DNA from 3 places in the Leisingera sp. ANG-S5 genome. Region 1 is predicted to be linked to each of the others. Evidence: riboswitches for the same ligand, from Rfam matches in the RefSeq annotation. Region 1 holds a riboswitch; each other region holds the start of a gene.
The links. Region 1 has a riboswitch for cobalamin ahead of RA25_RS19005 (ABC transporter substrate-binding protein). Riboswitches for the same ligand answer to the same signal wherever they lie in the genome.
Positions count from the first base shown of each region.

Region 2: it holds a riboswitch for cobalamin, as region 1 does, so the genes downstream of both, RA25_RS15700 (aromatic ring-hydroxylating oxygenase subunit alpha) here and RA25_RS19005 (ABC transporter substrate-binding protein) in region 1, are expected to answer to the same signal.
Region 3: it holds a riboswitch for cobalamin, as region 1 does, so the genes downstream of both, RA25_RS14065 (DUF1636 family protein) here and RA25_RS19005 (ABC transporter substrate-binding protein) in region 1, are expected to answer to the same signal.

Region 1 is NZ_JWLH01000016.1:88,014-91,863, forward strand. Features, by position in the region: gene RA25_RS18995 (ABC transporter ATP-binding protein) at 1-419, opposite strand, end outside; gene RA25_RS19000 (FecCD family ABC transporter permease) at 416-1,465, opposite strand; gene RA25_RS19005 (ABC transporter substrate-binding protein) at 1,462-2,472, opposite strand; cobalamin riboswitch at 2,612-2,804, opposite strand; gene RA25_RS19010 (chemotaxis protein CheW) at 2,943-3,850, opposite strand, start outside.
Region 2 is NZ_JWLH01000010.1:232,815-236,664, forward strand. Features, by position in the region: gene RA25_RS15690 (TetR/AcrR family transcriptional regulator) at 1-506, opposite strand, end outside; gene RA25_RS15695 (dihydrofolate reductase family protein) at 510-1,061, opposite strand; cobalamin riboswitch at 1,318-1,516, shown strand; gene RA25_RS15700 (aromatic ring-hydroxylating oxygenase subunit alpha) at 1,624-2,859, shown strand; gene RA25_RS15705 (hybrid-cluster NAD(P)-dependent oxidoreductase) at 2,864-3,850, shown strand, end outside.
Region 3 is NZ_JWLH01000009.1:45,608-49,457, reverse strand. Features, by position in the region: gene glpD (glycerol-3-phosphate dehydrogenase) at 1-228, shown strand, start outside; gene cobO (cob(I)yrinic acid a,c-diamide adenosyltransferase) at 315-950, opposite strand; cobalamin riboswitch at 1,002-1,211, shown strand; gene RA25_RS14065 (DUF1636 family protein) at 1,309-1,719, shown strand; gene cobW (cobalamin biosynthesis protein CobW) at 1,722-2,756, shown strand; gene cobN (cobaltochelatase subunit CobN) at 2,900-3,850, shown strand, end outside.

The sequences.
Region 1 (3,850 bases):
GACAAAGTGGCCCATTCGCGGCGCGCGAAGCCCTCCATTTCCACCGTATGCAGCGCCTTGTCCACCAGCTGGGTGTCTTCGCTGCTCCAGGGTTTCAGCGCCGACAGCCAGGGGGTGCGGCCCAGCTCGACGACGGACCGTGCGGTGATGCGCTCAGCCGTGTCGGCCTGCTGTTCGACAATGGCGATCCGCTGGGCGATCTCCCGGCGGGTCAGCCGGGCCAGCGGTTGGTCCGCCAGCAGCACTTCGCCATGCGAGGGTTTGGCCAGGCCCGACAGCAGCCGCATCAGGGTTGATTTGCCGGAGCCGTTCGGGCCCACCAGCGCCAGCGTCTCACCCGGCTGCACCGCCAGCGAGACGTCCTGCAGCAGAGTTTTGCCGCGCACTGAGAAAGACAGGTTGCGGGCTTCGATCCTCATCTCGCAGTCCTTTGCCCGCGCACCAGGATCACCGCAAAGGACGGCGCCCCGATCAGAGCGGTGACCACCCCGATGGGAAGCACCTGGCCGGGGATGATGATGCGGGAGACGATATCGGCGGCGATCAGGAACACGGCGCCAGTCAGCGCCGCTGCTGGCATCAGCCTGCGGTGGCCGGGGCCTACCAGGAACCGTGCCGCATGCGGGATCACAAGGCCGACAAAGCCGATCGAGCCGACGATCGACACCATCACCGCGGTCATCAGCGCGGTGGCAAAAATCAGCACCACCTGCACCCGGCGGACCGTGATGCCAAGCGAGGCCGCGGAGTCGCTGCCAAAGGTGAAGGCGTCCAGGGCGCGGGCATGAAAGCGGCAGATCATCCAGCCCGCCAGCGCCAGCGGCACCGCCAGCCACACATCCGGCCAGCGCACACCGCTGAGGTTGCCCATCAGCCAGAACATGATGCCGCGGGCCTGATCCGCATTGGCGGATTTGGCGATAATGAAAGCGGTCAGCGCATTGAATAGCTGCGAGCCGGCAATGCCCGCTAACACGATCTGCGCCGCTGCGGCGCGGTTGCCCCCTGCCCCGGCGGCCCGCGCCAGAATGGCGACAAAGCCAAACGCCAGCAGTGCGCCGTTAAAGGCACCAAAGGACAGTGACAGGGCGCCGCCGCCAAGACCTGCAATGGTGACCGCCACCGCCCCGGTCGAGGCACCGGCCGATATGCCCAGAATGTAAGGGTCCGCCAGCGCGTTGCGCAGCAAGGCCTGCAGCACTACACCCGCAACCGCCAGCGCCGCCCCGCAGGCCGCAGCCACCAGCGCCCGCGGCAGCCGGTAGCTCCAGATGATGCCCTGATCCACCGGGTCCACCGGTAGGCCCGCCCCGGCCAGCTTGTTGGCCAAAACGGACAAGACAAGGTCAGGCGCAAGCGAGGTTTCCCCGATCATTGCGCCTGCCAGAACCGCCGCGGCCAGCACCGGCAGGGCAAGGCAAGCGCCCCGGATGCCCTGCCAGGCCAGTACGGCGGCTGCACTCATGCGCCGTTGCCAATCGCGCTGAGTTCTTCCGCCAGGTCTTCCAGCGCCGGGATGGCACGGATAGTGGCATCCATCGCCTGGGCGTCCATCACCACGATGCGGTTGTTTTTAACCGCATCCATCTGGCTGGCGACCGGGTCATTGCGCAAGAACTCAAGCTTCTTCTCGTAGTCATCAGCGGCAAAGCGGCGGCGGTCCATACGGGCAATCACGATCACCGTCGGGTTGGCTTTCGCGATGGTCTCCCAACCGACGGTCGGCCATTCCTCGTCGGTCTCAATGACGTTTTTCAGGCCCAGCTGCTGCATCATGTAGCCCGGTGCGCCCTTCTGGCCGGCCACGAACGGGTCGCTTTCCATCTCGGGCGAGGAGAACCAGAACACAGCGGAGGCGTCGTCCAGCGCAACCTCTTGCGCCTTGGCCACAGCCGCGGCCTCACGAGCCTTGTAGTCGGCGACCAGCTCAGCGCCTTTTTCTGCCTCGCCGAAGATCGCCGCCAATTCCTCAATGCCCTGATAGAGGCTGTCGGTGGTGAACATCTCGGTCCGGGTGCCGTCGCCGCCGGTGGTGTTGTCCTTGCCGACGCAGTCCGCGGGCATCACATAGGTCGGGATACCAAGATCATGAAACTGCTCGCGCTTGGCGACGATGCCTTCGGGGCCGATATGCCACTCATACTGGGCAGCCACCAGGCCCGGGCGCTTGGCCACAACGCTTTCAAAGCTTGGGTCATTGTCGGCCAGGCGCTCAACCTTGTCGTTCAGTGCGGCGTACTCGGGCAGAACATCGTTGAACCAGACCGAGGTGCCCAGCACCTTGCCACCCAGACCCAGCGCATAAAGTACCTCTGTTGCGGCTTGGCCAACGGTCACGGAGGACGCAACCGGTGCCTCGAAAGTGACGGTTTCACCGCAGTTTTGAATAGTCAGCGGAAAGTTTTCGCTGGCTGCTGCGGCCTGAGCTGCCGCAACGAATGAAAGGCCCATGAGGCCGGAACGCAGAAACATGATCTTCGATCTCCATGTGTCAATGACCGGAGAACGGGTGAAGGGCATTGACCAGCAAGGCGGAGGGTTTCCCCTTCTTGCGGCGCCAGGAACGGGCGACGCATCTAGCCGGCAACCTCCCCGGACAACCCCGTCCGGTGTGTTTCGGTTTTCACCGGCAGGTCTCCTGACTGGCGGGTCACTGTCTGTCCCGTCTTCCCGGACCCTTCAGGCCCAGTGACACGATGGGACAGCACTCGCCGCCTACAGTTGCGGGGGCAGTTCCGTTTGGCGCCAGGCGGCACCGCGGATTCCCTCTTAGCCCTTACGGGACCGGTAAAGCGCGGGTAGCGCATCACTTCTCTTGCGGCAAGAAAAACTTCGTCGGTCAGCAGAATTCTTCGGGTCTAGTCATGCAACTCCACGCTCCGTGCAGGCATCGACCCAGGACCCGCGGCAGTTAATTGCAGAATCCGAAGGCGCAGAGCGCTCTAGGCCGCCTTGAAGCACCGGTCCACCAATGCGTTCGTATCCAGGATCAAAATCGACTCGAACCTGCCGTCTGGCGTTTTGTGCTGCAGGCACCCGGATACATCCTCAGCAATGCTCTTGGAGGTATTCTGCTGGTCCAAGGGCTTCAGTTCAGCCACGCGGTTCTCCGTCGTGATGATTATTTCATCGACAGTGTCCACGAGGATTCCAAACTTTTGCGCGTCATGCTTGAAAATCAGCACTTTCTGATCGCGGCCGGACCCGGGCGGCAGCCCATACAGCACCCGTGGATTGAAAAGGGTGATAAGCTCTCCCCGCAAATTCAGGATGCCTTCGACGAAGCTCAGTGAAAACGGCGGTTCGAGCAGGTCCAAAGGACGGTTGATCACTTCGCTGACTTCAGAGGTGTCGAGCGCGAACCGTTTCTCGAAAGTGAACTTGATAAATGTGCGCCTTGCCGCGCGGGCTTCCAGTTCAGCGGCCTCTTCTTCCGATTTCTCGGGTGGAAAAATCTCCTGGCAGGCTTTGGCCGCAGCCACAAAACTTGGCTCCTGCAAGAGCTTTGCCGGATCAAGCATCATGACAATTTGGTTGTTCTTATCCAGCAGACACCCGTTCACAAGATCACCGCGCGGCAGGGCCAGTTTGGCAAAGGGCAAAACTTCATCCTCGAAATAGGGCAGGATGCTGTCGATGGAAAAGACCATGAGCCCGACCGGCCCTTCTGCGGTGTCGATGATCAGCATTCTGCGCTCCTTGGGGATCGTGGCCCCAAGCACAAATTTTGCACTATCTCCCATGAAGCCGCGGAAATCTATGACGGGCAGAATAACGCCGCGCAGATTTGCAGTGCCGATCACATTGCCACCCGCCAGCAGCGACTGTTCCAGCTTGGGAACGGTTCTGA
Region 2 (3,850 bases), on a different contig from region 1:
TCAGCCGCAAGCGCCCCGCGTGGTGCCGCAGTGGCAGCGAAGGCGAAGCCGTGTGTGTAATCCACCAGCAGGCAGAGAAGGGTGCGGGCCTCTGAGCCGGATACGCCTGCGGCGGTGATTTCCGCCTCGATCAGCCGGGTCAGCCCGGTCAGGGCAGGACCGATCAGGGACGGGTTTTCCAGGATGCATTTCGCAAGTTCCGGGTGCCGGGTCACCTGGGTGCAATAGCGGGTCATCAGGTCACGCAGCCGCAATTTGGGCGTTGCCGCTTCTGACGGTGCATCCGCGCCTTCAAATGCAATGGCGACGAGGGATGCAATCATCTCGTCCCTGGTGCCGGCGTGATGGGCAACGGCCATAGGGGTGACGCCAAGCGCCGCAGCCAGTGCCTTGAACGTGAGGGCCTTGCTGCCACCTTCGTCAAGCAGCTCCAAGGCTTTCTGCAGCACATCATCCTTGCTGAGGGTGCGGCTGCCCTTGGGCGGGCGACCCATGCGCGGGGGCATTGGTCAGGCCACCTGGAACGTGGTCTGGACCATGCCGGTGGGCAGGATGCGGGAGCTTGCCACCTTGAGGTCGATGTCCCGGTCCAGGCTGCCGAACAGGGGGATGCCGCTGCCGATCAGGATCGGAACCGTTGTGATGGTCAGATCGGCGATCAGCCCCTGGCGCAGGAAGGACTGCACCATCCGGCCGCCGTCGACATAGGCGCGGGTCCAGCCTTGCTCTTGCAGCTCCTGCATAAGGTCTGCGGGTGCGGCGGTGCTGAGGCGCACCTTGTCCTTCAGCTCTTCGGGAATGTCCTGTTCACTCAGGCTGTTGCTGAGGACCACAACCGGTTTGGTGTAGGGCCATTGGCCGAACCCCAGCACGGTGCGGAATGAGCCCGTCCCCATGACCAGCCCGTCTACGCTGTCCATGAAGGCGGCAAAACCGCCATCGTCATCTTCGGCATCGGGCTGTTTGAGCAGCCAGTCCAGCGAATGGTCCTGCCGGGCCACGAAGCCGTCGAGGCTGGTGGCGATGAAGACGTGGCCGGTGGTCATCGGATTCTCCTGCATATCATTTAACTATACGTCATATAGTTAAATGCAATTCGTGTTCCAAGGGGCCAGCGTAAGATTCGCTGCGTGCGAATCGATCTGCAGCGGCTGGCAGCGCCTAACCGCATGAAAGATAAGCGCTTGCCGCAAACGGGCTGGCGGATGCCGGTTTGAGATTCTGGACATCCCTGTCCCTGCAGGCATGGCAAACATGCATGTCTTTTTCCGGTTTTGGCGGGTCGGATTTGTCTCCGCCGGCGGCGCGGGATTCGGGCATTTTCCGCTTCAGCAAGGTGCCGCCCCTAGGGGTGGAGAATTGGGAAGCTGGTGAAATTCCGGCACTGCCCCCGCAACGGTGACCCCGGGCAAGGCATGGCAATAACCACTGAAGCAGCGGCTTCGGGAAGGTGCCAGGCCCCGCCGCCGAATGGCCCCGGGACAGTCCGGAAACCAGCCTTGCCCCGAAAACGTCAACCGCGGGCGGCGGCGGGGCGGTTGCAGGCGCGTGGCCTGCAATCTCTCTATCCATGCCCGCAGCCAAGCCAACCTGCCGCGGGGATGCGGCAAAGGAGAGAAGCAGATGCTTCACGACAGCGAAATTCTGGCCAAACTGGTCGCCCGTCAGAAAAACTATTCCCTGGAGCAGGCGTTCTATACCGATCCGGGCGTGCTGGATCTGGACATGCGCCAGATTTTCTACCGCGAATGGCTGTTTGCCATTCCGGCCTGCGAAATCCCGAAGGGTGGCAACTTCGTGACCCATCAAGTCGGCACCTATAACGTCATCATCGTGCGCGGCACCGATGGCGAGGTGCGGGCCTTCCACAACGCCTGCCGCCACCGCGGTTCGGTTGTGTGCAAGGCCAAGAAGGGCAATTCGCCCAAGCTGGTCTGCCCCTACCACCAGTGGACCTACGAGCTGGACGGCTCGCTGTTGTGGGCGCGCGACATGGGGCCGGATTTCGATGCCTCCAAACACGGGCTGAAGCCGGTGCATTGCCGCGACCTGGCCGGCCTGATCTACATCTGCCTGGCGGATGAGGCGCCGGATTTCGATGCCTTCGCCGCGGTTGCGCGTCCCTATCTGGAGCCGCATGACCTGGGCAACGCCAAGGTCGCCTTTGAAAGCTCAATCATCGAGAACGGCAACTGGAAGCTGGTCTGGGAGAACAACCGCGAGTGCTACCACTGCGGCGGCAACCACCCGTCGCTGTGCCGGACCTTCCCGGAAGATCCGTCGGTGACCGGCGTCGAGGGCGGTGAGACCCCGCCGCATCTGCAAAAGCATTTCGACCGGATCGAAGCGGCGGGCGTGCCGGCACAGTTCCAGATCGATGCGCGCGGCCAGTACCGGGTGGCGCGGATGCCACTGAACGAGGGCGCCGAGAGCTATACCATGGACGGCAAGGCGGCAGTGGCCAAGAAACTCGGCCGGGTGCCCTTTGCCGATGCCGGCACGCTCTTGAAGTTCCATTACCCGACCACCTGGAACCACTTCCTGCCAGATCATTCCATCGTGTTCCGGGTGACCCCGATCAGCCCGACCGAGACAGAAGTCACCACCAAGTGGCTGGTGCACAAGGACGCGGTGGAAGGTCAGGACTATGACCTGAAGCGGCTGACCGAGGTCTGGGTCGCCACCAACGACGAGGACCGCATCGTGGTAGAGGACAACCAGCGCGGCATCAACTCGCCCGCTTATGAGCCCGGTCCCTATTCGGAAGTGCAGGAGAGCGGCGTCATCCAGTTCTCCAACTGGTACGCCGACCATCTGACCCGCGCGCTGACCGGCCGCCACCTGATCGCGGCGGAGTAAGCGTATGGGACTGCAGGCCAACTTCGAGACGCTGGACGAAACCCTGGCGTGGAAGGACGACGAGATGCTGGAATGCGTCTCTGTCGTGCCGGAAGCGCCGAACACCGCCACCTTCAGCTTCCGCGCGCCTTCGGGCGCGTGGTTCAAATACCAGCCGGGCCAGTTCCTGACCCTGGAGCTGCCGGTGCCGGGGGAGACAGTCTGGCGGACCTATACGATCAGCTCCTCGCCGTCGCGGCCCTTGTCGATCTCAGTGACGGTGAAGGCGCAAGGAGACAGCATCGGCACCCGCTGGATGCTGGACAGCCTGAAACCGGGCATGTTCCTCAAGGCCTCCGGCCCGGCGGGCGTGTTCACCCTGCCCAAGCGCCCGAACGGCAAGTTCCTGTTCATCTCCGCAGGCTCCGGGATCACACCCAGCCTGTCGATGACCCAGTACCTGTTCGACCGCGGCCAATCGCCGGACGTCTGTTTCATCAACTGCGCCAAGCGCCCCAGCGAGATCATCGCCCGGCGCCAGCTTGAGGGCATGGCGGCGCGGGTGCCGGGCATCAAGCTGCACTTCGTTGTGGAGGAGGACGACCCCTATCAGGTCTGGACCGGCTACCGCGGGCAGCTCAATCAGATCATGCTGGGCCTGATCGCCGGTGACTACCTGGAGCGCGAGGTCTATTGCTGCGGGCCGGAGCCGTTCATGCAGGCGGTGCGCGACATGCTGAACGGTCTGGGCTTCGACATGGAGAACTACAACCAGGAAAGCTTTGGCGCGCCGGTGGAGACAGAGGCAGATGCGCCGGAGCTGGACGATGTTGTTCCGGCAGAAACCGCCGCCGCCGAGATCACTTTTGCAGCGTCGGGCGTCACCGCAACCTGCACCGAGACCGACACCGTGCTGGCAGTGGCCAAGGCGTCGGGCCTCAACATCCCGTCGGGATGCACCTTCGGCATTTGCGGCACCTGCAAGGTCAAGAAGACCGCAGGCGACGTGCAT
Region 3 (3,850 bases), on a different contig from region 1:
GAGGCCTGGGCGGTTCTGGGCGAGGCCAAATCCGCGGCTGATATGGGGCAGGACTTCGGGGCGACGATCACCGCGCGGGAACTGGACTGGGCAATTGCCCGCGAATGGGTACGGACCGGAGACGACTACCTTTGGCGGCGCACCAAGCTGGGACTGCGGCTGGATGAAGCCCAGCGCGCCGCGGTGGATGCCTATATTCAAGGCAAGGCACAAACGCTCGCAGCATAACGCGAAGGGCAGCGCCCGTCCCGTCCCACTGGGGCGGGACGGGCGCTGCCCGGCCTTCGGCCAGGCGAAAGACCTTTGTGAGCTTCTTAAAACTCCACGCCCTTTTGCGCTTTCACGCCGGCGCGGAACGGGTGTTTGATCTGGCCCATCTCGGTCACCAGATCGGCGATCTCGATCAGCTCCTCCTTGGCGTTCCTGCCGGTCAGCACCACATGGGTCATCGGCGGCTTCTGCTCCACCAGGAACTCCAGCACCTCCTCCAGATCCAGATACTCATAACGCAGCGCGATGTTGATCTCGTCCAGCAGCACCATGGTATTGCGCTCGTCCAGGATCATCTCCTTGGCCTTCTCCCAGCCCTTCTGGGCGGCGGCGATGTCGCGCGCCTTGTCCTGGGTTTCCCAAGTGAACCCCTCGCCCATCGCATAGAACTGGCACAGATCGCTGAAGTTCTCCTCGATCAGGGTGCGCTCGCCGGTCTGCCAGGCGCCCTTGATGAACTGCACCACCGCAGATGGCATCCCATGGGCGATACAGCGCATGATCATGCCGAAGCCGGACGAGGACTTGCCCTTGCCCGGACCGGTGTGAACGATGATCAGGCCCTTCTCGCCCTCCTTGGTCTTCATCATCCGGTCGCGCGCGGCCTTCTTCTTGGCCATCTTTGAGGCGTGACGGGCGGCTTCTTCTTCTGAAATGCCGGTTTCGGACTTTTCGCTCATGGGGGCTCTCCAGCTGTTTGACCCCATGTCTTGACAAAGAAGCCCGCCATAGCGCAAGGGGGTTCAGCTGGTTCCTGTGAAAACAGGCGAAGAGGGAATGTGAAGGCCTTGCCAAGGCTCAAGCACAGCCGCCCCCGCGACCGTGACCGGATGAGGCCGCCATGCCACTGGGAATACGTCCCGGGAAGGCAGGATGGCCGGCAAGGCCTGAGCGCCTTGGCATCCGCAAGCCGGGAGACCTGCCAGCTAGAGAGAGATCAACGGGCAGACGGGGTGTTCTGCGACCGGGTGAGGGACTGGCACGACACAGTTCCTTTCTGGCCATCCCGCACGCCCTGCCGCGACAGGAGACGCGCTGATGGCTGACGATATGGCAGGCAAGACTGCCAGCACCCAGGGACCGGTCACGCTGACCGTTTGCCTCACCTGCCGCCGCGAGGGCGCCGACCCGGAGGCCGCCCGCCCCGGCGCCATCCTGCACGCAGCCCTGGAAGAAGCCGGAATGCCCGAAGGCGTTCGCCTGCGCGGCGTCGAATGCCTGTCCTCCTGCAAGCGCGGCTGCGCCGTGGCCTTGGTCGGCGGCGAAGAACGCTGGACCTATGTCTACGGCGACCTCGACCCGGACCAGCACGTCCCCGAAATTCTGGAAGGCGCCGCAGCCTATGCCGCCACCGCCGACGGTGTTGTGCCGTGGCGCGAGCGCCCGCAGACCTTCCGCAAGCAATCCGTTGCCCGCATCCCGCCGGCCAAGTTCTTCTCCGAGGAGTAAACATGAGCGACCTCAACAAGATCCCCGTCACCGTCATCACCGGCTTCCTCGGTGCGGGCAAGACCACCCTGATCCGCCACCTGATGCAGAACCCGCAGGGCAAGCGCCTGGCGGTTGTGGTCAATGAATTCGGCACCGCCGGTGTGGACGGCGACATCCTGAAATCCTGCGCCGATGAAAATTGCCCGGCGGAGAACATCATGGAGCTGGCCAACGGCTGCATCTGCTGCACCGTGGCGGATGACTTCATCCCCACCATCGAACAACTGATGGACCTGCCGGAAAAGCCCGATCACATCGTGATCGAGACCTCCGGTCTGGCGCTGCCCAAGCCGCTGCTCAAGGCCTTCGACTGGCCCGCCATCCGCTCCCGTATCACCGTGGACGGCGTGATTGCGCTGGCCGATGCCGAGGCCGTCGCCAAGGGCCAGTTCGCCCCCGATCTGGACGCGGTTGCCGCCCAGCGCGAAGCAGATGAGAGCCTGGACCACGAAACCCCGCTGTCGGAAGTCTTCGAAGACCAGGTCTCCTGCGCCGACATCGTGCTGCTGTCCAAGGCCGACCTGGCCGGCGACGCAGGCGTCGAGAAGGCCCGCGCGGTGATCGAGGCAGAAGCGCCGCGCAAGCTGCCGATCCTGCCGATGAGCGAAGGCGTCATCGACCCGCGCATCATCCTGGGCCTGAACGCCGCTGCCGAAGACGATCTGGAGGCCCGCCCCAGCCACCACGACGGCCACCACGACCACGAGCATGACGATTTTGAAAGCATCGTTGTCGAAATGGGCGAAGTCTCCGACCCGGAAGCGCTGCAGAATGCTATCGTGAAACTCGCCCGCGAGCGCAATATCCTGCGCGTCAAAGGCTATGTCGCGGTGGAGGGAAAACCGATGCGGATGCTGGTTCAGGCCGTGGGCGAGCGCCTGCGCGCCCAGTATGATCAGCCCTGGGGTGCGCAGCCGCGCAAGACCGCCCTGGTGGTCATCGCCGAGCATGACGACATCGACGAACAGGCCATCCGCGCCGAGCTGGGGGCCTGAAGCTGATGCCCCAAGGCGAAACTTCAAACGTTTCGCCCGGCGGTAACGCCGGGCAGCGCCCGACCTCCCACACGGGAGGGCGCTTCGCTTCCTCCCGAGGCCGGGCACTGCCCTCTGCTCTTCTTTCCGAAAGGGCCTGACCCATGCACGTCGTCTTCCGCGAAAGCCACGGCCTTGACGAGACCGACACCCCGCAAGACCTCGGGCAGACGCCCGCGGACCTTGTGGTGCTGTCCTTCTCCGACAGCGACCTCGGCGCCTTTGCGGCGGGCTGGCACCGCGCGGACGGCAAACTGCCCAGCTTGCGCCTCGCCAACCTGGTGGCGCTCAAGCACCCGTTGTCGGTCGACGTCTACGCGGAACAGACGCTGGAAGGCGCCAAGGGCGTCCTCGTCCGCCTGATTGGCGGCGAAAGCTACTGGTCCTACGGTCTCGCCACCCTGCAGGACCTTGCCCGGCGCAAGGGCTTCGCGCTGGCAATCCTGCCAGCAGACGGCCGCGAGGATGCGCGGCTGGATGAGCTGTCCACCCTGCCAGTCTCCACCCTGCGCCGCCTGCAATCCCTGTGCGACGCCGGCGGCGCCGTCGCTGCTCAGGCGGCGCTTGCACAGCTTTCGCTGGCGGCCGGTCTCTACGCAGGCCCGGTTCTGGGCCTCAAGACCACACCCGAACACGGCTTCTACGACCCAGCTAAAGGCGTGCTTGCGGACCTGCCGCCGCAGGACAAACCGCTGGTGCTGGTGAGCTTCTACCGTTCCTACCTCACCGCTGCCGACACCGCCCCGGTGGATGCCATGATCGAGGAGCTCCGCGCCCGCGGCTATGCGGCCTATGGCGCCTTTGCCGCCAGCCTCAAGGCGCCCACTGCCGCGGACTGGCTGCGCGAAAAACTGCCCTCGCTGAGCCCGGCAGCCATCATCAACGCCACTGCGTTTTCCGCCCAAGGCACCGACGGCAGCGCCTCGCCGCTCTCCGCCACCGGCTGCCCGGTGTTCCAGGTCGCCCTCTCCACCGCACGCAAGAAAGACTGGGCCGAGGCAGACCGCGGCCTTTCCCCCGCTGACCTCGCCATGCACGTGGTGCTGCCCGAGGTC